Regions from separate parts of the Streptomyces sp. NPDC014882 genome, predicted to be linked through region 2. Evidence: predicted binding sites of a transcription regulator. Region 2 holds the regulator's gene; each other region holds the start of a gene.

Region 1 (7,134 bases), on a different contig from region 2:
CCGGGGCGGCACTCGTGGAACCCGCCCGGTTCCTGGTGCGGCACGACGGGTGGCGCGACGGATCGCGCGGCGGGTGACGGTCGGCGCGGAAACGCCGAGGCCCGGCACCCCTCGCGGGGGCCGGGCCTCGGTGGCTGACGTGCGTCAGTGGGAGTGGCCGTGGCCGTGTCCGGCGGCGGCGGGCTCCTCTTCTTCCTTCTTCTCGACGACCAGGGTCTCGGTCGTCAGGAGGAGGGAGGCGATGGAGGCGGCGTTCTCCAGGGCGGAGCGGGTGACCTTGACCGGGTCGATGACGCCGGCCTTGACCAGGTCGCCGTACTCGCCGGTCGCGGCGTTGAAGCCCTGGCCCTTGTCCAGCTCGGCGACCTTGGAGGTGATGACGTAGCCCTCCAGGCCGGCGTTCTCGGCGATCCAGCGCAGCGGCTCGACGGCGGCGCGGCGGACGACGGCGACACCGGTGGCCTCGTCGCCGGTCTTGCCGAGGTTGCCCTCGAGGACCTTCACGGCGTGGACGAGCGCGGAGCCACCACCGGAGACGATGCCCTCCTCGACCGCGGCGCGGGTCGCGGAGATGGCGTCCTCCAGACGGTGCTTCTTCTCCTTCAGCTCCACCTCGGTGGCGGCGCCGACCTTGATCACGCACACGCCGCCGGCCAGCTTCGCGAGGCGCTCCTGGAGCTTCTCGCGGTCCCAGTCGGAGTCCGTGTTCGCGATCTCGGCCTTGATCTGGGCGACGCGGCCGTGGACTTCCTCGGTGTTGCCGGCACCGTCGACGACCGTGGTGTCGTCCTTGGTGACGGTGACGCGGCGGGCGGAGCCGAGCACGTCGACGCCGACCTGGTCGAGCTTGAGGCCGACCTCCTCGGAGATGACCGTGGCGCCGGTCAGGACGGCGAGGTCCTGGAGCATCGCCTTGCGGCGGTCGCCGAAGCCGGGGGCCTTCACCGCGACGGCGTTGAAGGTGCCGCGGATCTTGTTCACGACCAGGGTGGAGAGCGCCTCGCCCTCCAGGTCCTCGGCGATGATCAGCAGCGGGCGGGAGGAGTTGGTCTGGATGACCTTCTCCAGCAGCGGCAGCAGGTCGGCGATGGAGGAGATCTTGCCCTGGTTGATGAGGATGTAGGGGTCCTCGAGGACGGCCTCCATGCGCTCCTGGTCCGTCACGAAGTACGGCGACAGGTAGCCCTTGTCGAAGGCCATGCCCTCGGTGAAGTCCAGCTCCAGGCCGAAGGTGTTGGACTCCTCGACGGTGATGACACCGTCCTTGCCGACCTTGTCCATGGCCTCGGCGATGAGCTCGCCGACCTGCTGGTCCTGGGCGGACAGCGCGGCCACGGCGGCGATGTCGGACTTCTCGTCGATCGGGCGGGCCGTGGCGAGCAGCTCGTCGGAGACGGCCTTGACCGCGGCGTCGATGCCCTTCTTGAGGAGGGCGGGCGACGCGCCGGCGGCGACGTTCCGCAGGCCCTCGCGGACCAGCGCCTGGGCGAGCACGGTGGCGGTGGTGGTGCCGTCACCCGCGATGTCGTTGGTCTTGGTCGCCACCTCCTTCACCAGCTGCGCGCCGAGGTTCTCGTACGGGTCGTCGAGCTCGACCTCGCGGGCGATCGTGACACCGTCGTTGGTGATGGTGGGGGCGCCGAACTTCTTGTCGATGACGACGTTGCGGCCCTTGGGGCCGATCGTCACCTTGACCGTGTCGGCAAGCTTGTTGACGCCGCGCTCGAGGGCGCGACGGGCGTCCTCGTCGAACTTCAGGATCTTCGCCATGGGAGCGGTTCAGCCCTCTCGGAAAGCGTGGGAGAAACGAACCGCGCCCCCAGCACCCGGCTTCACAAAGACGCGGGGGCCAGGGGCGCAGTTCACTGCAGAACTGGGTGAATTACTTCTCGATGATCGCGAGCACGTCGCGGGCCGAGAGGACGAGGTACTCCTCGCCGTTGTACTTCACCTCGGTGCCGCCGTACTTGCTGTACAGGACGACGTCGCCGACCTTGACGTCGAGCGGCAGGCGCTCGCCGTTCTCGAAGCGACCCGGGCCCACGGCGAGGACGGCGCCCTCCTGGGGCTTCTCCTTCGCGGTGTCCGGGATGACCAGGCCAGAGGCCGTGGTCTGCTCGGCGTCGAGCGGCTGGACCACGATGCGGTCCTCGAGCGGCTTGATGGCAACCTTGGAGCTGGTGGTCGTCACGATCCGACCTCCCCCTTCGGAGATCTCACGGGGTTAACTGTCTGAGGTGGCGACCAGGTGGATCCGTCGTCGCGGGTGCCGGACCTGCCCGTCGCTATTGGCACTCTCCAGTGGGGAGTGCCAGGGCTGAGACTATGACCGCGATTAGCACTCGGTCAAGCGGAGTGCCAGCGCCGTGCGTCGCGCGTGCCGGGATCCGGGTCGGACGGGGGCGTGCAGGCGGGTCGATCGAACAGGAGTCCGGGCGGGGCGGACGGGGCGGGGCCCGTCGTCCGGCGCCCGCGCGGCGAGGGGGCGGTCTCAGAGGTAGTCCTCCAGGCGGCCCACCGTCAGGCCCTGCTCCTGGATCCGCCGCAGCAGCCTCGTCGTGCGTTCCCGCAGGCTCGGGCCACCGGTCTCGTCGGGGTCGACGGCGACGACGTCCCCGGGGCGCAGGCGGTGCGAGCCGTGGGTGTAGGTGAGGCCGGCGGGCCCCATGGCGGCCCGCCAGAGGACGACGGCCGCGATCCCGCAGTCGGCGGCCGCGCGCAGGGTCACCGCGTCGTACGCGCCGTAGGGCGGCCGGAACAGGCGGGGGCGCAGGCCGAAGCGGGCCTTGAGCTTGTTCTGCTGGCCGCAGATCTCGGCGCGCTGGCCCGCGTAGGGCAGGCCGCGCAGGGCGGCGTGGTCGAGGGTGTGGTTCTGGAGGCCGGCGCCGACCGACCGCAGCCGGGCGAAGTGCGCGTAGCCCGGGCCCACCACGCTGTCGGTGAGGAACATGCTGACCGGGAGGCGCAGTTCGCGGACCATGGTGACGAAGCGGGGGTCGCGTTCGGCGCCGTCGTCGTAGGTGAGGAAGACGACCTTGTCGCGGGTCGGGATCCGGTCGACGACCGGCGGGAGCGCGGGGCGGGCCGGGCCGCCCGCGAGGGGGCCCGCCGCCGGTGTGCGGGCGGGAGCGGGGGCGAGGGGGGCGTCCAGACCCCAGCGGCGGTACGGCGGCTCCGCGGCCGGCGCGTCGTGCGGAGGTGCGGCCCGCCCGGCCGACGCACGCGGACGCGCGCCCCGGCCGGCGTCCGGTCCCGCGGTCGGTCCCGTCACCGGTCCCGTCGCCGGTCCCGCGGTCGGCCCCGTGGACCGTGCGCGCTCCGTCGCCGCGCGGCCCGGGTGTCCGGCCGGGTCGGCCGGGCCGGCCGGGCCGGCGCAGCCGGTCAGCGTCACCGCGAGGACCACGACCGACGTGAGCGGCGCGGTCCGCCCTCTCACAGGTAGTCCTCCAGCCGGGCCACCGCGTACCCCTTCTCGGTGACCAGGTCCAGGAAGCGGCGGATCATGTCGGGCATGGTGCCCTTCCAGTCGGCGCGGCCGCGGAAGTGGGTGAGGACGATGTCGCCGGGGTGGAGGTCGCGGTCCCACTCGCGGTAGTCCCAGTGGTCGACGAAGACCTCCTCGCTCCACAGCGGCGCGTACCTCACGCCGCAGGCCTTCGCGGCGCGCAGGGTGTCGCGGTCGTAGTTGCCGAAGGGCGGGCGGAAGAGTGCGGGGCGTCTGCCGTAGTGCTTCTCGATGACGTCCTGCATGCCGCAGATCTCGCGCTTCTGGTCGCCGTAGGAGAGGGCGGGCAGGTAGGGGTGGTTGAGGGTGTGGTTGTTCAGGGTCACCCCCGCGTCCTGCATCTTCTTGAAGTAGCCGTAGTCCTCCTTGACGAGGTAGTCGCTGAGGAAGGCCGTGTAGGGGATCTTCAGGTCGCTCATCATGCGCAGGAACGCCGGGTCCTTCTCGGCGCCGTCGTCGATGGTGAGGAAGACGACCTTGTCCTTGGTGGGGACGGTGGTGAAGACCGGCGGGAGGTCCAGTTCCTCGTGGTCGTCGACCTCGAAGCCCTGCCGGGTGGTGATCGCCGGTTTCTTCACGGGCGGCGCGGGGGGTGCCAGGGGGACCTTCTCGAGCCGCCAGCGTGCGGCGGCGGCGGTCCGGGCGGCGTACTCGGCGCGCAGCTTGGCCGCGTAGGCGTGCAGGGCGCGGGCGGGCTGCCCCTGGAGCGGCTGCTGGCCGGGGGCGGGACGGCTCCCGGTGCCGCCGGTGTCCGTGGCGCCGGGGGCGCAGCCGGAGGCGAGGGCGGCCACGGCGAGGACCGCGACGCCGGTTCCGGCCCCCGTCCGCCGCATCCTCTTTTTGTCATTTTGTACGACTGATCCTGGTCCCATGGCGCCGGATCCTCGCAGTCACGTCCGGGCGATCCCGCCCGACACCGCCGCCGGAGGCGCACCATCCACCGACTGGCCCACAATGACCCGGTGAACGACCTCGCCCCGCTCCTCACCCCCGAGGGCCGCGCCCTCCTCGACGCCGTGCGCGGCACCGCCCCGGCCGACGAACTGGCCGTCGCCACCCGGCTGCGCCGCGAACACCCCGCCGAGCTGGTCTCGGCGGCGCTCGGACAGGCCCGGTTGCGGCAGCGCGCGGCGGCCAAGTTCGGGGCGGAGGACGCGGAACGGATGTTCTTCACCCCGAACGGGGTCGAGCAGTCGACGCGCGCGAGTGTGGCCGCCCACCGCGCCGAGCGGATGAAGGCGCTCGGCGTGGCCTCGGTCGCCGACCTGTGCTGCGGGATCGGCGGCGACGCGATCGCGCTCGCCCGCGCGGGCATCAGGGTGCTGGCCGTGGACCGCGACCCGCTGACGGCGGCGGTGGCGCGGGCCAACGCCGAGGCGCTGGGGCTCGCCGCCCTGGTCGAGGTGCGCGAGGCGGACGTCACGGAGGTCGACACGGGCGGGTACGACGCCGTGTTCGTCGACCCGGCGCGGCGGGGCGGCCGGGGACGGATCTTCGACCCGGAGGCCTACTCGCCGCCGCTGTCGTGGGCGGTCGGGGCGGCCCTGAGGGCTCCGCACGGCGCGCTGAAGGTGGCCCCCGGCATCCCGCACGAGATCGTGCCCGCCGGGGCCGAGGCCGAGTGGATCTCCGACGGCGGGGACGTGAAGGAGGCCGTGCTGTGGTTCGGCACCGAGCCGGGCGCGGTGCGCGCCACCCTCCTGCCCGGCCCGCGCACCCTGCTCGGCGCCGGTCTGCCCGACCCGCGGGTGCGGCCGGTGGGGCGCTACCTGTACGAGCCGGACGGCGCCGTCATCCGGGCCCACCTGGTGGCCGAGGTCGCCCGGGACCTGGACGGCGGTCTGGTCGACGAGACCATCGCCTACGTCACCGCGGACACGCTGCGGCCGACGCCGTACGCCACCGCCTACGAGATCACCGACCGGCTGCCCTTCAACGTCAAGAAGCTGAAGGCGCTGCTGCGGGAGCGGGGGGTGGGGATCCTCACCGTGAAGAAGCGCGGCTCGGCCGTGGAGCCGGAGGAACTGCGCAGGAAGGTCAAGCCGCAGGGGCCGAACGCGGCGACCGTGTTCCTGACCCGGGTGGCGGGGGCGCCGACGATGCTCGTCGGCCACCCGGCGCTCGTCGCTCACCCGGCCTGAGCGGCGCGGCGCAGCAGCAGCTCCCGTTCCCGTTCGTTGCCGGTCAGCCGCGCGGCCCGCGCGAACTCCGCGCCCGCCTCCGCCGTGCGGCCCAGGCGCCGGAGCAGGTCGCCGCGGACGCTGGGGAGCAGGTGGTAGTCGCGCAGGGCCGGTTCGGCGGCGAGGGCGTCGACGATCCGCAGGGCCGCTTCCGGGCCCTCGGCCATCGACACGGCGACGGCGCGGTTGAGCTCGACCACCGGGGACGGGGCACGGGCCGCGAGGAGGCCGTAGAGGGCGGCGATGGCACGCCAGTCGGTCTCCTCGTAGGAGTACGCGTGCGCGTGGCAGGCGGCGATCGCGGCCTGGAGGACGTACGGGCCGGGCGTGCCGCCGGACGTGGCCTCGGCACGGCCGAGGGCGGTGATGCCGCGGGCGACGAGCATGCGGTTCCAGCGGCGGCGGTCCTGGTCCGCCAGCAGCACCGGTGTGCCGTCGGGGGCGGTGCGGGCGGCCGTGCGCGAGCACTGGAACTCCAGCAGCGCGGCCAGGCCGTGCACCTCGGGCTCCTTCGGCATCAGGGCGGCCAGCAGGCGGGCCAGCCGCAGGGCGTCCTCGCACAGCCCCGGACGCAGCCAGTCGTCGCCGGCGGTGGCCGCGTAGCCCTCGTTGAAGATCAGGTAGATGACGTCGAGGACGGAGCCGAGCCGGGCCTCGCGATCGGGTCCGTACGGCACCTCGAAGGCGACGTTCTTCCTGGCCAGGGTGCGTTTGGCGCGGACGATCCGCTGGGCGACCGTCGGCTCGGGCACGAGGAAGGCACGCGCGATCTCGGCCGTGGTGAGTCCGCCGAGCAGCCGCAGGGTGAGCGCGGTGCGGGACTCGGCGGACAGCACGGGGTGGCAGGTGGTGAAGACGAGGCGCAGGAGGTCGTCGTCGATGTCCTCGGGACCGGAGGGCTCGGGCGCGGGCGCCGTGGTCTCCAGGTCCCGGCCGATCTCGGCGAGTTTGCGGGCGTACGTCTCCCGGCGGCGGACCAGGTCGACGGCGCGGTGCCGGGCGGTGGCGGTGAGCCAGGCACCGGGGTTGTCGGGGACGCCCTCGCGGGGCCAGCGTTCCAGCGCGGCCACCAGGGCGTCCTGCGTGAGTTCCTCGGCGATGCCGACGTCCCGGACGATCCGGGCGACGGCGGCGACGACGCGGGGCGACTCCAGGCGGAAGACGGTCTCGAGGGCGGCCGCGGCGCTGTGGGGGCCGACGGCGGGCTGCTGGTCCACAACCCACCATCGAACACCTTCCGGGGGCCGTGGGGAAACGACCCCGGCCCTCCCGGGCGTCACCCCTGCCTCGCCCCGGCCCTCCCCTGCGGTCTCCCGCGCGCGGCCCTCCCCCTCCGGCCCGCCGCGCAGCCCTCCCCCTCCGGCCCGCCGCGCGGCCTCAGCCCTCCGCGATCTCCCGGACCTCCAGGGTCAGGTTCCACTCGTCGCCGTGGACCTTCAGGAAGCGCTT
Region 2 (7,134 bases):
CCGCCGTCACCGTCCGTTGAACGCGTCCTTCAGCCGGGAGAACAGGCCCTGCTGTCCGGGCTGGAACTGCCCGAGGGGCCGCTCCTCCCCGCGCAGCTTCGCCAGCTCCCGCAGCAGCCGCTCCTGCTCGGGGTCCAGCTTGTTGGGGGTCTGCACCTCGACGTGCACGATGAGGTCACCGCGTCCGCCGCCCCGCAGGTGCGTGACACCGCGCCCGTGCAGCGGGATCGACTGCCCCGACTGCGTGCCGGGCCGGATGTCGACCTCCTCGAGCCCGTCGAGCGTCTCCAGCGGCACCTTGGTGCCGAGGGCCGCCGCGGTCATCGGCAGGGTGACCGTGCAGTGCAGGTCGTCGCCGCGCCGCTGGAACTGCGCGTGCGGCAGCTCGTGGATCTCGACGTACAGGTCACCGGCGGGACCGCCGCCGGGCCCGACCTCGCCCTCGCCGGCGAGCTGGATGCGGGTGCCGTTGTCGACGCCGGCCGGGATCTTCACGGTCAGCGTGCGGCGCGAGCGCACCCGGCCGTCGCCCGCGCACTCCGGGCAGGGCGTCGGCACGACGGTGCCGAAGCCCTGGCACTGCGGGCAGGGCCGCGAGGTCATGACCTGGCCGAGGAAGGACCGCGTCACCTGCGACACCTCGCCGCGGCCGCGGCACATGTCACAGGTCTGCGCGGTGGTCCCCGGCGCCGCGCCCTCACCGCTGCAGGTGCCGCAGACGACCGCCGTGTCGACCTGGATGTCCTTGGTCGTGCCGAAGGCCGCCTCGTCGAGGTCGATCTCCAGCCGGATCATCGCGTCCTGGCCCCGGCGGGTGCGCGAGCGCGGTCCGCGCTGCGACGCCGTGCCGAAGAAGGCGTCCATGATGTCGGAGAAGTTGCCGAAGCCACCGGCCCCGAAGCCGCCCGCGCCGCCGCCCGCCTGGGACAGGGGATCCCCGCCGAGGTCGTAGACCTGCTTCTTCTGCGGGTCCGACAGCACCTCGTAGGCGGCGTTGATCTCCTTGAACCGCTCCTGGGTCTTCGGATCGGGGTTGACGTCCGGGTGCAGCTCGCGTGCGAGCCGCCGGAAGGCCTTCTTGATCTCTTCCTGCGACGCGTCGCGGCGCACGCCGAGAACGGCGTAGTAGTCCGTGGCCACTTACGACTCCGCCAGGATCTGTCCGACGTACCGTGCCACTGCGCGTACCGCTCCCATCGTTCCCGGGTAATCCATGCGGGTCGGTCCGACCACGCCGAGCTTGGCGACTGCCTCGCCGCCCGAACCGTAGCCGACCGACACCACCGAAGTGGAGTTGAGCCCCTCATAGGCGTTCTCGTGACCGATGCGTACGGTCATGCCCGAATCCCCCGCCTCGCCAAGGAGCTTGAGGAGCACGACCTGCTCCTCGAGTGCTTCCAGGACGGGGCGGATCGTGAGGGGGAAGTCATGTCCGAAGCGGGTGAGATTGGCGGTGCCGCCGATCATCAGCCGCTCCTCGTTCTCCTCGACGAGCGTCTCCAGCAGCGTGGAGAGCACCGTCGTGACCGTGCCGCGGTCCTCGACCTCGAAGGCGTCGGCCAGGTCCTCGACCAGGCGCGGTACGTCGCTGAAGCGGCGGCCCGCGACCCGGCTGTTCAGCCGCGCCCGCAGGTCCGCCAGCGAGCTCTCGCCGAAGGGCGCCGGGCAGTCCACCATCCGCTGCTCGACCCGCCCGGTGTCCGTGATCAGCACCAGCATCAGCCGGGCCGGCGCCAGCGCCAGCAGTTCGACGTGCCGCACCGTGGAGCGCGTCAGCGACGGGTACTGCACGACGGCGACCTGCCGGGTGAGCTGCGCGAGCAGCCGTACAGTCCGGGCCACGACGTCGTCGAGGTCGACGGCGCCGTCGAGGAAGTTCTGGATGGCCCGCCGCTCGGGGGCCGTCATCGGCTTGACGCCGGCGAGCTTGTCGACGAACAGCCGGTAGCCCTTGTCCGTGGGGATGCGCCCGGCGCTGGTGTGCGGCTGCGCGATGTACCCCTCGTCCTCCAGGGCGGCCATGTCGTTGCGGACCGTGGCCGGGGAGACGCCGAGGTTGTGCCGCTCGGTGAGCGCCTTGGAACCCACGGGTTCCTCGGTGCCCACGTAGTCCTGGACGATGGCGCGCAGCACTTGGAGCCTGCGTTCACTCAGCATCCGCGCTCACCTCCAGAAGTCGTCCCCGGTCCCCCGGGCGCCCCGCCTGGCACTCTTCACATTCGAGTGCCAGCGTTCCCCGGCCCAGTGTACGGCCGTGGGGTACACCCTGGGCAAGGTCGGTCGCCCCGCCGGGCCGCCGGGGCCGGGCCCCGCCGTCGCGGGCGGGCGCGAACACGACGGCAGGGGCTAGCGTCGCGGTATGACGGTGACGTGGGAAGAGCTGGGGTGGGAACGGGTCGCCACCGGGGTCGGCCGGTGCCGGCTGCCCGGCTGGGACTGCACGGCGGGGCTGGTCGTCGGGGAGGGGCGGGCCCTGCTGGTGGACGCCGGGTCGAGTCTCGCCGAGGGCGCCCGGCTGCGGGCCCGCGCCGAGGAACTCGCCGGTCACCGTGTGACGGATCTCGCGCTCACACACCCCCATTTCGACCATGTGCTCGGGGCGGCGGCCTTCGCGGGCGCGGAGGTCTACGCGGCGGTGGGGGCGGAGACGGTGGCGGCGGACGAGCTGCGCGCGGACGCGGTCCGGTGCGGCCTGGACGAGGCCGCGGCCGCGGAGGCCGTGGACATCCTGGTGCGGCCCCGCCACCCGGTCTGCGGCGAGTGGACGCTCGACCTGGGCGGCGGGCGGCAGGTCCTGCTGGCGAACGTCGGTCCGGGCCACACCGCGCACGACCTCGCCGTCCTCGTCCCGGCGGGCCCCGGCTCGCCCGAGGTCGTCTTCTGCGGCGACCTCGTCGAGGAGTCCGGCGAACCGCAGGCCGGGCCCGACGCCGTACCGTCGCGGTGGCCGGCCGCCCTCGACCGGCTGCTGGACCTCGGCGGCGAGGACGCCCTGTACGTGCCCGGTCACGGCGCGGTGGTGGACGCGGCGTTCGTCCGGGCCCAGCGGGACGCGCTGGCCGCGCGCTTCGGCGTGTCGCCGTGACCGCCACGGGGCTTCTCCTATCGTCATCCGAATGGGCCCCCGTGTGTACTCCGCCGACCTGACCCCGCCGTGGAAGAAGAAGCAGCCGCCCGCCCCCGAGGTCCCCGCGGACCCCGGTCTGGTGGTGGAGGAGCCCGGCACCGGTTTCTGCGGCGCGGTGATCCGCTGCGAGGCGGGCACGGTCACCCTGGAGGACCGCTTCGGCAAGCACCGGGTCTTCCCGCTGGAACCGCGCGGCTTCCTCCTGGAGGGACGGGTCGTGACGCTGGTCCGCCCGGCGCCGGCGGCTCCGGCGCGGCCCGCCCGGACCGCCTCCGGTTCGGTCGCCGTGCCCGGCGCCCGCGCCCGGGTGGCCCGCGCCGGCCGCATCTACGTCGAGGGCCGGCACGACGCCGAGCTGGTGGAGAAGGTGTGGGGCGACGACCTGCGCGTCGAGGGCGTGGTCGTGGAGTACCTGGAGGGCGTGGACGACCTGCCGTCGATCGTCGCCGGGTTCGCCCCCGGCCCCGACGCCCGGCTGGGCGTGCTGGTGGACCACCTCGTCCCCGGCACGAAGGAGTGGCGCATCGCGCGGTCCGTGACCGGCGAGCACGCGCTGGTGGTGGGCCACCCGTACGTCGACGTCTGGGAGGCGGTGAAGCCGTCGTCGGTGGGCATCGCGGCCTGGCCCCGCGTCCCGCACGGGCAGGACTGGAAGACGGGGGTGTGCCGCGCGCTGGGATGGCCGTCGGAGAACACCGGCGCGGTCTGGCAGGCCGTCCTGAAGCGGGTGGAGTCCTACAAGGACCTGGAACCGGAGCTGCTGAGAGCGGTCGAGGAACTGATCGACTTCGTCACGGCACCGGGGTGAGCGGCGGCAGCGTGCCGAACCCGCTCGTGTCGAGGTCGATGCCCAGCAACGGCAACGGCACCGGATCACCGAACTTCCGCGTCCGTTTGGTCAGGTAGTCCGCCGACACCCCGCTGCCGGCCGGTTCCGTCAGTACGAGGCACCTCGCCTGGAAGGGATCGATGACCAGGTACACGGGCACGCCACCGGCGGCGTAGATCGACCGCTTCTCGACGTAGTCGCGGTGAACACTGGTTTTGGACACGACCTCGACCAGCATCGTCACGGCGGGGGCTGGAACAAGTCGTCCGGGGCTGTCGTCGGCGCCGACCTCCAGGACGACGAGGTCCGGCTGGGGCTCGCTGTCCTCACCGGGAAACGCCACGTCCTGCGTCTGCAGCCGGTCCCACCTGTCGGAGGGAATCTGATCCTGCACCGCTTGGACGATGCGGTTGTGGACCTTGTCGGGTCCGGCCATCATCACGATTTCCCCCCGGATGAGCTCAGCTTTGAAGCCCTCGGGAACCTCCAGGTTCTCGAAGGCCTCGTGCACCCGGCGATCATCCACAGCGGTCATCTCCGTGGCCCTCCACATCCGCCGCGTACTTGTCGGCGGCAGCCTACGAACCAGGTTAGGGACCGAACCGGCGTTCCGCAGCGGTTCACCCGCCGGGGTGATCAGTCCACCAGGTCCCGCACCACCGCGTCCGCCAGCAGTCGTCCCCGCAGGGTGAGGACGGCCCGGCCCGCCTCGTAGGGGCCGCCGTCCAGCAGCCCCTCCGACAGCGCCCGCCGCGACGCCGCCAGCCCCGCCTCCTTCAGCAGCTCCAGCGGAACGCCCTCCCGCAGCCGCAGCTCCAGCAGGATCCGCTCGACCCGGCGGTCCTCCTCCGACAGGACCTCGCGTCCGGCACCCGGCGAACGGCCGCTCGCCAGCGCCGCCGCGTACGCCCCCGGGTGCTTGACGTTCCACCAGCGCACGCCTCCGACGTGGCTGTGGGCCCCCGGGCCCGCGCCCCACCAGTCGGCGCCCCGCCAGTACAGCTCGTTGTGCAGGCAGCGGCCCGCCTCGGAGGTGGCCCAGTTGGACACCTCGTACCAGTCGAAGCCCGCCGCGGACATCGTCTCCTCGGCGATCAGGTACCGGTCGGCGTGGACGTCGTCGTCGGTCGTCGGGACCTCGCCGCGGCGGATCCGGCGGGCGAGCTGCGTGCCCTCCTCGACGATCAGGGCGTACGCGCTGACGTGGTCGGGTCCGGCGCCGAGGGCGGCGTCCAGGGAGGCCCGCCAGTCGTCGTCCGACTCGCCGGGGGTGCCGTAGATCAGGTCGAGGTTGACGTGCTCGAAGCCGACGCCGCGGGCCTCCGCCACGCAGGCCTCGGGGCGGCCGGGCGTGTGGGTGCGGTCGAGGATCCTCAGCACGTGCTGCCGGGCGCTCTGCATGCCGAAGGAGATCCGGTTGAAGCCGCCCTGGCGGAGGGTGGCGAGGTACGCCGGGTCGACCGACTCCGGGTTGGCCTCGGTGGTGACCTCCGCGTCCGCGGCCAGCCCGAACTCCTCGCGGATCGCCGTGAGCATCCGGACCAGGTCGCCGGCCGCGAGCAGGGTGGGCGTACCGCCGCCGACGAAGACCGTGCGGACCTGGCGCGGGTCGTCGCCGAGGACCTTGCGGGCCAGCCGGATCTCGTCGATCAGGGTGTCGGCGTAGTTCTCGCGGGAGGCGAGGACACCGCCGGTGCCGCGCAGCTCGGTGGCGGTGTAGGTGTTGAAGTCGCAGTAGCCGCAGCGGCTCGCGCAGTAGGGCACGTGCAGGTAGAACCCAAGGGGGCGGTCGGCGGCCCCGGCGAGCGCGGAGGCGGGCAGCGTGCCGTCGGTGGGGACGGGCTCGCCGTCGGGAAGTGCGGAAGGCATGTCCTCCATTGTCCCGTACGCCGCCCGCGGGTCCCGCGGGCGGCTGTGCGGCTCCTGCGCGGTGCCGCGCGGCGGCCGTGCTACTCGGCCTGGAGCACCAGCAGGGCGAGGTCGTCCTCCGGGGGCCGGCCGCCGAACTCGTGGACCAGCCGGCGGATCCGCTCGGCGATCAGTTCCGCGTCCAGCCCCGCGCAGCCGGACAGCGCGAGGGCGAGGCCGTCGCCGTCGTCGAACTGGCGGGAGCCCGAGCGGCGCTCGGTGACGCCGTCGGTGACGCAGAGCAGGGTGTCGCCGGGCCACAGGTCGAGGCTCTCGCTGACGTACGTGACGTCCTCGACGACGCCGAGGAGGGTCTGCGGCTGCGCGACCGTGGTGACGCCGCCGCCGGCCCCGAGGAGCAGGGGCAGGGGGTGGCCGGCCGAGGCGAGGGTGCAGCGGACGCCGCCGTCGAAGGGCACGAGCTCGCCGTAGAGGAGCGACAGGAAGCGGGTCTGCGGCCCGTCCCCGGGGTCCGCCGGGCCGACGAAGGCGCGGGCGGCCGCGTCGGCGGCCTCGGTGGCGTCGTCGAGGAGGAGCTGGTTGAGGCGGTCGAGGACGTCGGCCACGCCGTACCCCTCGCGGGCCAGCAGCCGGAGCCAGGGCCGGGCCAGTCCGATGACCACGGCCGCCTCGGGGCCCTTGCCCTGGACGTCGCCGACCGCGAAGCACCAGCGGCCGTCGCCCACCGGGAACAGGTCGTAGAAGTCGCCGCTCGGCCCGCCCTGCTCGCGCGGCTCGTGGACGAGGGCGCTGCGCAGGCCGGGGATCTCGGCGACCGCGCCGGGCAGCAGGCCGCGCTGGAGGACGGCGCTGATGGTGGCCTGGCGGGCGTACTGGCGGGCGGCGCCGATGGCGAGGGCCACGCGCCGGCCGAGGTCCTCGACGAGCCCGGTGACCTCGTCGGGGAAGCGCGGCAGCCCGGCCCGCCCGATGACGAGGGTGCCGAGCGGGCGGCCGCCGGCGACCAGCCGGTAGGCGAGGGCGGTGCCGTGCGGGCCGAGCGCGCCGCCGGGCCAGGAGTGAACGGCGGGTCCGGAGCCGGGGTCGTCGGGCGGGCGCGGCGGGTCCTTCTCCAGGGCCCGGCGCAGCTCCTCGACGTGGTTCTCGCTGACGTGCCAGACGCGGGTCAGCCGTGCCTGCGGTCCGTCGTCCCAGCCGGCGCGCGGGCCGAGCTCGTCCTCCAGCCGGACCGCGCACCAGTCCGCGAGGCGCGGCACGATCAGCTGGCCGGTGAGCGCGGCGACCAGCTCCTCGTCGAGCTGCCCGGCGA
Region 3 (7,134 bases), on a different contig from region 2:
TCCGCCCGCTCCCCCGCCGCCCCTGTGATCCGGGCCACGCCGGCCAGGGCCGCCCCGCACGGCGGGACCCCGGGAACGCCCGAGGGCGGCACCCCCTCGATGGGGATGCCGCCCTCGGTGGAAACCCGAGCCGGATCAGGCTCAGAAGTCCATGTCACCGCCCGGCATGCCGCCGCCGGCCGGGGCCGCGGCCTTCTCCGGCTTGTCGGCGATGACGGCCTCGGTGGTGAGGAACAGCGCGGCGATCGACGCGGCGTTCTGCAGCGCGGAGCGCGTCACCTTCGCCGGGTCGATGATGCCCTCGGCGATCATGTCGACGTACTCACCGGTCGCGGCGTTCAGGCCGTGGCCGACGGGCAGGTTGCGCACCTTCTCGACGATGACGCCACCCTCGAGACCACCGTTGACGGCGATCTGCTTGAGCGGGGCCTCCAGGGCGAGCTTCACGGCGTTGGCGCCGGTCGCCTCGTCACCCTCGAGGTCGAGCTTCTCGAAGACCGAGGTGGCCTGCAGCAGGGCCACGCCACCACCGGCGACGATGCCCTCCTCGACGGCCGCCTTCGCGTTGCGGACGGCGTCCTCGATGCGGTGCTTGCGCTCCTTGAGCTCCACCTCGGTGGCGGCGCCGGCCTTGATGACGGCCACGCCGCCGGCCAGCTTCGCCAGACGCTCCTGGAGCTTCTCGCGGTCGTAGTCCGAGTCGCTGTTCTCGATCTCGGCGCGGATCTGGTTGACCCGGCCCGCGACCTGCTCCGAGGAGCCGGACCCGTCGACGATGGTGGTCTCGTCCTTGGTGATGACGACCTTGCGGGCCTTGCCCAGGAGGTCCAGGGAGGTGTTCTCGAGCTTGAGACCGACCTCCTCGGAGATGACCTCGCCACCGGTGAGGATGGCGATGTCGTTCAGCATCGCCTTGCGGCGGTCGCCGAAGCCCGGGGCCTTGACGGCGACGGACTTGAAGGTGCCGCGGATCTTGTTGACGACCAGGGTCGACAGGGCCTCGCCCTCGACGTCCTCGGCGATGATCAGCAGCGGCTTGCCCGACTGCATGACCTTCTCCAGGAGCGGGAGCAGGTCCTTGACGTTGGAGATCTTGGAGTTCGCGATCAGGATGTACGGGTCGTCGAGGACGGCCTCCATACGCTCCATGTCGGTGGCGAAGTACGCCGAGATGTAGCCCTTGTCGAAGCGCATGCCCTCGGTGAGCTCGAGCTCGAGACCGAAGGTCTGCGACTCCTCGACCGTGATGACGCCTTCCTTGCCGACCTTGTCCATGGCCTCGGCGATCAGCTCGCCGATCTGGGTGTCGGCGGCGGAGATGGAGGCCGTCGAAGCGATCTGCTCCTTGGTCTCGACATCCTTCGCCTGCTCGAGCAGGGCACCGGAGACGGCCTCGACGGCCTTCTCGATACCGCGCTTGAGGGCCATCGGGTTGGCGCCGGCCGCCACGTTGCGCAGGCCCTCGCGGACCAGCGCCTGGGCGAGGACGGTCGCGGTGGTCGTACCGTCACCGGCGACGTCGTCCGTCTTCTTGGCGACTTCCTTGACCAGCTCGGCGCCGATCTTCTCGTACGGGTCCTCGAGCTCGATCTCCTTGGCGATGGAGACACCATCGTTGGTGATCGTGGGGGCGCCCCACTTCTTCTCGAGGACGACGTTGCGGCCCTTGGGGCCGAGCGTCACCTTGACGGCGTCCGCGAGCTGGTTCATGCCGCGCTCGAGGCCGCGCCGCGCCTCCTCGTCGAACGCGATGATCTTGGCCATGTGAAGTGGTCCCTCCAGGACTGGGGGTGATTCCTTCGGACCGCGCCCGCGCCCGCGACGGACGGCTCGCCGGCCCCGTGGTTCCTTGCCCCACCTGGCCTGCGGGCCTCACCGACCCGGTCCTTCGTTGTCACTCTCACCTTCAGAGTGCTAACGCAATGATTAGCACTCGCCTGTGCCGAGTGCAAGCGCCTCCCCGGGATACGCAGGTGAACGGGGGGTGGCGGCGGACGCCGGCGGGCGGCCGCGCGCGGGCCGGAGGCGATCACGGGCGGCTCCGGACGGCGCGCGGCCGCGGACACGCCGAAGGGCTCGCACCCCGGGAGGTGCGAGCCCTTCGACGGTGAAGCCGGTGAAGCCGGTGGAGCTGATGAAGCCGGTGGAACAGAAGAACGTCGCTGCAAGTCGGCGCGTGCTTCAGCCGGTCGCGAGCCGGACCATGTCCGCCTGCGGCCCCTTCTGGCCCTGCGAGATCTCGAAATCGACCCGCTGACCCTCTTCCAGGGTGCGGTATCCGTCCATCTGGATCGCGCTGTAGTGGACGAAAACATCCGCACCACCGTCGACCGCGATGAAGCCGTACCCCTTCTCCGCGTTGAACCACTTGACGGTGCCCTGAGCCATGCCTAACTCCCCTATTACTGGCCCTTGCACAGATCCGCACTTCGCGGATCCGGGTCAGACCTCACCCCCCAGTTGGTTGGGGGCGTGCGCCGGAACGCGTCGACCGCGGCCGAATGTATCCGCACGACTGCCCTCTGCAACAGGTCAATCGGACGAGAAATCTGGACGTGAAGAGTCCGCAGAAGAGTGAGAATTCGCCCGAATTCAGGGCAAGTCGACCCCCGCAAAGGGAAGGAAAGGCGCAAAACACATGCACAGTTTGGCTGTTTCTCATCGCCCGCCCCGGCGGAACTCCTTCGCGGCCGGCGGGCAATGAGCGGCGCGTTCCCCAACCCTACCGCGCTCAACCACACTGAATTGCCCCCTCCGCTTCTCTCGCGGAGGGGGCAATTCGATGAACTCTCGGTAATTGACCTTACCCACGGTTACTACCAGCGGGTACTACCGACGGGTACGGAGGGTCGGTCAGCCGCCGGCCACGGCCGGGATGATGGAGACGCCGGCGCCGTCCGGGGTCGCCGTGTCCAGCCCCTGCTCGAAGCGCACGTCGTCGTCGTTGACGTACACGTTGACGAACCGGCGCAGCTTGCCCTGGTCGTCCAGGACGCGGGCGGCGATGCCGGTGTGGTTCTTCTCCAGGTCGGTGATGACCTCGCCGAGGGTCGCGCCCTCGGCCGGGACCTCGGCCCTGCCACCGGTGTAGGTGCGCAGGATGGTCGGGATGCGGACGGTCACGCTCATGCGAGGCCAGCCTCTCGGAAGGAGTCCAGGGTGGGGCGGATGGTGGCGGTGAGGCCGGTGCCGGCCACCGCGTCGAGGGTCTTGAGGCCGTCCCCCGTGTTGAGGACGACGGTGGTCTTCGTCGGGTCCAGGAGACCGTTCTCGATCAGCTTCCTCGTCACACCGACGGTCACGCCGCCGGCGGTCTCGGCGAAGATGCCCTCGGTCCGCGCCAGCAGCTTGATCGCGTCGACCACCTGCTCGTCGTCCACGTCCTCCACCGCGCCGCCGGTGCGGCGCGCGATGTCCAGCACGTAGGGCCCGTCCGCCGGGTTGCCGATGGCGAGGGACTTGGCGATGGTGTCCGGCTTCTGCGGCCGGACCACGTCGTGGCCCGCCTTGTAGGCGGTGGACACCGGCGAGCAGCCCTCGGCCTGCGCCCCGAAGATCTTGTACGGCCGGTCCTCGACCAGGCCGAGCCCGATCAGTTCCTGCAGTCCCTTGTCGATCTTCGTGAGCTGCGAGCCGGAGGCGATCGGCACGACGAGCTGGTCGGGCAGCCGCCAGCCGAGCTGCTCGCAGATCTCGTACGCCAGCGTCTTGGAGCCCTCGGCGTAGTACGGCCGCAGGTTGACGTTGACGAAGCCCCAGCCCTCGCCGGCCGGGTCGCCGATCAGCTCGGAGCAGAAGCGGTTCACGTCGTCGTAGTTGCCCTCGATGCCGACGAGTTCGCCGCCGTAGATCGCGGCCATGACGACCTTGCCCTGCTCCAGGTCGTGCGGGATGAACACGCAGGAGCGGAAACCGGCGCGGGCGGCGGCGGCGCCGACGGCCCCGGCCAGGTTGCCCGTGGAGGAGCAGGACAGGGTGGTGAAGCCGAAGGCGCGGGCGGCCTCGATGGCCTGGGCGACGACGCGGTCCTTGAAGGAGTGCGTCGGGTTGCCGGAGTCGTCCTTGACGAACAGCTTGCCGGCGTCGACGCCCAGCTCGCGGGCCAGGTTGTCGGCCTGGACGAGCTTGGTCCAGCCGGGGTTGATGTTGGGCTTGTCCGCCACGTCGGCCGGGACGGGCAGCAGCGGCGCGTAGCGCCAGATGTTCGCGGGGCCCGCCTCGATGCGCTTGCGGAGCTCCTCGGCCTCGTAGGACGAGAAGTCGTACGCGATCTCGAGCGGGCCGAAACACTCCTCGCAGGCGAAGACCGGGCCGAGGGGCACGCGGTGTCCGCACTCGCGGCAGGAGAGCGCCGCGGCGGGACCGAGGTCGACGGAGTTCGTGGTGCTTGCAACTGTCTGCGCAGCCATGTGAGGCGAGGCCCTTTCTCCTCATCTTCCTCACGACGCATCTCGCCGTGAGACGGATTTGGCACCTTCCCTAGCCGGGAGCCTCACCACATCGACGTGACGCGTGGGCGGTCACGCCTGGCGGCGCGCGCGGCTGGAGGGTTGCCGGGGCTTCATCGGGCCGTATCCCTCTGCCCCTCTGGATGAGCGGTATGAAGTTGTGAACAGCGGCCACCTCGGACATGCGATGGTCATCCGCGTTGTTCAAGACTGTAACCGAAGGCCAGGACAGTTGAGACAGACGTCCGAACCGCGAGATGGATCACACGGTCACCCCGCGTGCACCGCGTGTGATCACGACAGTGAGGAGCCGCAGACCGTGCTGAAGGAAGCCGAGACCTGGCTGGCCACCCGCTCCTGGTCCGTGACCGACCGCCCGCTGCACCGCCTCCTGGCCGCGAAGCGCGCCTCGGGCCAGTCGGTGTCCGTGGTGCTGCCCGCCCTGAACGAGGAGGAGACGGTCGGCGACATCGTCGCGGTCGTCCGCCACGACCTGATGCGGCAGGTCCCCCTCGTCGACGAGATCGTCGTCGTCGACTCGGGCTCCACCGACCGCACCTCGCAGGTCGCCGCGGCGGCCGGGGCGCGCGTCGTCCACCGGGACGAGATCCTGCCCCGGATACCGGCCGTGCCCGGCAAGGGGGAGGTGCTGTGGCGGTCGCTGCTCGTGACGGGCGGGGACATCGTCTGCTTCGTCGACGCCGACCTCAGGGAGTTCTCCTCCGACTTCGTCTCGGGGATCGTGGGCCCGCTGCTCACCGACCCCGGGGTGGACCTGGTCAAGGCGATGTACGACCGTCCGCTGGGCACCGGGCCGGACGCGTCCGCCTCCGGCGGGACGGCGGGCCAGGGCGGCCGGGTCACCGAGCTCATGGCCCGCCCCCTGCTCAACATGCACTGGCCTCAGCTGGCCGGCTTCGTGCAGCCGCTCGGCGGCGAGTACGCGGCCCGCCGCAGCCTGCTGGAACGGCTCCCGTTCCCCGTCGGCTACGGCGTGGAGCTGGGCATGCTGGTCGACGCCCTGCACCTGGTCGGCCTGGACGCCCTCGCCCAGGTCGACGTCGGCGTCCGCAAGCACCGCCACCAGGACGGGCAGGCGCTCGGCAGGATGGCGGCGGCGATCTACCGCACCGCGCAGCTCCGGCTGGCGCGCGGGCACCTGATCCGCCCCGCCCTCACCCAGTTCGAGCGGGGCGCGGACGGCTTCGAGCCGCGCACCCACTCCGTGGACACCGAGGAACGGCCGCCGATGGCGGAGATCGCCGAGTACGCGGAACGCAAGGTCGCCTAGGCGGCGTCGCGCGCAAGGTCGCCTAGGCGGCGTCGCGTGCACGGCCGGGCGCGACCCGGCCACGGACCGCATCCGTACGTTTGAGCGTTTACGGACCGGGCTAGGTTGTGGCGTATGGCTTCCACGCGTGCTGCTGTTGTCGAGGGTGCTCAGGTGCTGGTCGCGTCCAACCGCGGCCCGGTCTCCTACCAGGTGCGCGAGGACGGTTCGCTGCACGCCAGAAGGGGCGGCGGCGGACTGGTCTCGGGCCTGTCGGCGATCGGGCCGGACGCGGGCGCCCTGTGGGTGTGCTCGGCGCTCTCCGACGACGACCGCGAGGCGGTGCGGCGCGGGGTCGGCGAGGACGGCGTCCGGATGCTCGACATCCCGGCCGACGTGCACGCCGACGCGTACAACGGCATCGCCAACTCCGTGCTCTGGTTCGTCCACCACCTGCTGTACCAGACCCCGCTGGAGCCCGTCTTCGACGCGGAGTTCCGGCGCCGGTGGGCGTCGTACGAGGCGTACAACCGCGCGTTCGCGGAGGCGCTCGCCGAGGAGGCCGGCCGGGGCGCGGCGGTCCTGGTGCAGGACTACCACCTCTGCCTGGTCCCGGGCATGCTCCGCGAGCTGCGGCCCGACCTGCGCATCGGCCACTTCTCGCACACGCCGTGGGCGCCGGTGGACTACTTCGCGCTGCTCCCCTCCGACATCCGCGCGCAGCTGCTGCGCGGCATGCTCGGCGCGGACCGCCTGGGCTTCCTGACCAGGCGCTGGGCGGACGCCTTCACCGCGTGCTGCGCGGAGTTCGCGGGCGGAACCGGCAGCACGGAGATCGGGGTGCACGGCCTCGGCGCCGACGCCGACTTCCTGCGCACCCGCTCCCGCGAGAGCGACGTCGAGGAGCGCATCGCCGCCCTGCGCGAGGAGATCGGCGAGGGCCGCAAGGCCGTCGTGCGCGTCGACCGCACCGAGCTGTCGAAGAACATCGTGCGCGGCCTGCTGGCCTACCGGCAGCTCCTCGACGACCACCCCGAGTGGCGCGAGCGCGTCGTGCACGTGGCGTTCGCCTACCCCTCCCGCCAGGACCTCGCCGTCTACCGCGACTACACGGCCGAGGTGCGGCGGCTGGCGGAGGAGATCAACGAGCGCTACGGCACCCCCGGCTGGACCCCGGTCGTGCTGCACGTGAAGGACGACTTCGCCCGCTCCCTGGCCGCGTACCGCCTCGCCGACGTGGCCCTGGTCAACCCCATCCGCGACGGCATGAACCTGGTCGCCAAGGAGGTCCCGGTCGTCTCCGACGAGGGCTGCGCCCTGGTGCTGTCCCGTGAGGCGGGGGCGTACGGGGAGCTGGGCGAGGACGCGATCGTGGTGAACCCCTACGACGTCCTGGAGACCGCCGGCGCCCTGCAC

Evidence for each region. The regulator HrcA, encoded in region 2, represses chaperone genes, less so after heat shock. The targets are predictions, from matches to a motif close to TTNGCACTCNGNNNNNCNGAGTGCNAA.
Region 1: a site for HrcA is predicted at 2,336-2,362, ahead of groES (co-chaperone GroES). Genes of this name have one in related genera too.
Region 3: a site for HrcA is predicted at 1,927-1,953, ahead of groL (chaperonin GroEL). Genes of this name have one in related genera too.

The regions. Positions count from the first base shown of each region.
Region 1 is NZ_JBIBWL010000001.1:383,730-390,863, reverse strand. Features, by position in the region: gene groL (chaperonin GroEL) at 145-1,770, opposite strand; gene groES (co-chaperone GroES) at 1,883-2,191, opposite strand; gene ACF09K_RS01750 (polysaccharide deacetylase family protein) at 2,492-3,436, opposite strand; gene ACF09K_RS01745 (polysaccharide deacetylase family protein) at 3,433-4,338, opposite strand; gene ACF09K_RS01740 (methyltransferase domain-containing protein) at 4,468-5,646, shown strand; gene ACF09K_RS01735 (RNA polymerase sigma factor) at 5,634-6,902, opposite strand; gene ACF09K_RS01730 (YciI family protein) at 7,063-7,134, opposite strand, start outside.
Region 2 is NZ_JBIBWL010000002.1:243,186-250,319, forward strand. Features, by position in the region: gene dnaJ (molecular chaperone DnaJ) at 7-1,140, opposite strand; gene hrcA (heat-inducible transcriptional repressor HrcA) at 1,141-2,157, opposite strand; gene ACF09K_RS05725 (MBL fold metallo-hydrolase) at 2,360-3,085, shown strand; gene ACF09K_RS05730 (DUF3097 domain-containing protein) at 3,117-3,935, shown strand; gene ACF09K_RS05735 (Uma2 family endonuclease) at 3,919-4,491, opposite strand; gene hemW (radical SAM family heme chaperone HemW) at 4,593-5,825, opposite strand; gene ACF09K_RS05745 (SpoIIE family protein phosphatase) at 5,906-7,134, opposite strand, start outside.
Region 3 is NZ_JBIBWL010000005.1:122,255-129,388, reverse strand. Features, by position in the region: gene groL (chaperonin GroEL) at 142-1,764, opposite strand; gene ACF09K_RS14200 (cold-shock protein) at 2,182-2,388, opposite strand; gene ACF09K_RS14195 (MoaD/ThiS family protein) at 2,854-3,129, opposite strand; gene thrC (threonine synthase) at 3,126-4,409, opposite strand; SAM riboswitch class I at 4,428-4,598, opposite strand; gene ACF09K_RS14185 (glucosyl-3-phosphoglycerate synthase) at 4,768-5,739, shown strand; gene ACF09K_RS14180 (trehalose-6-phosphate synthase) at 5,854-7,134, shown strand, end outside.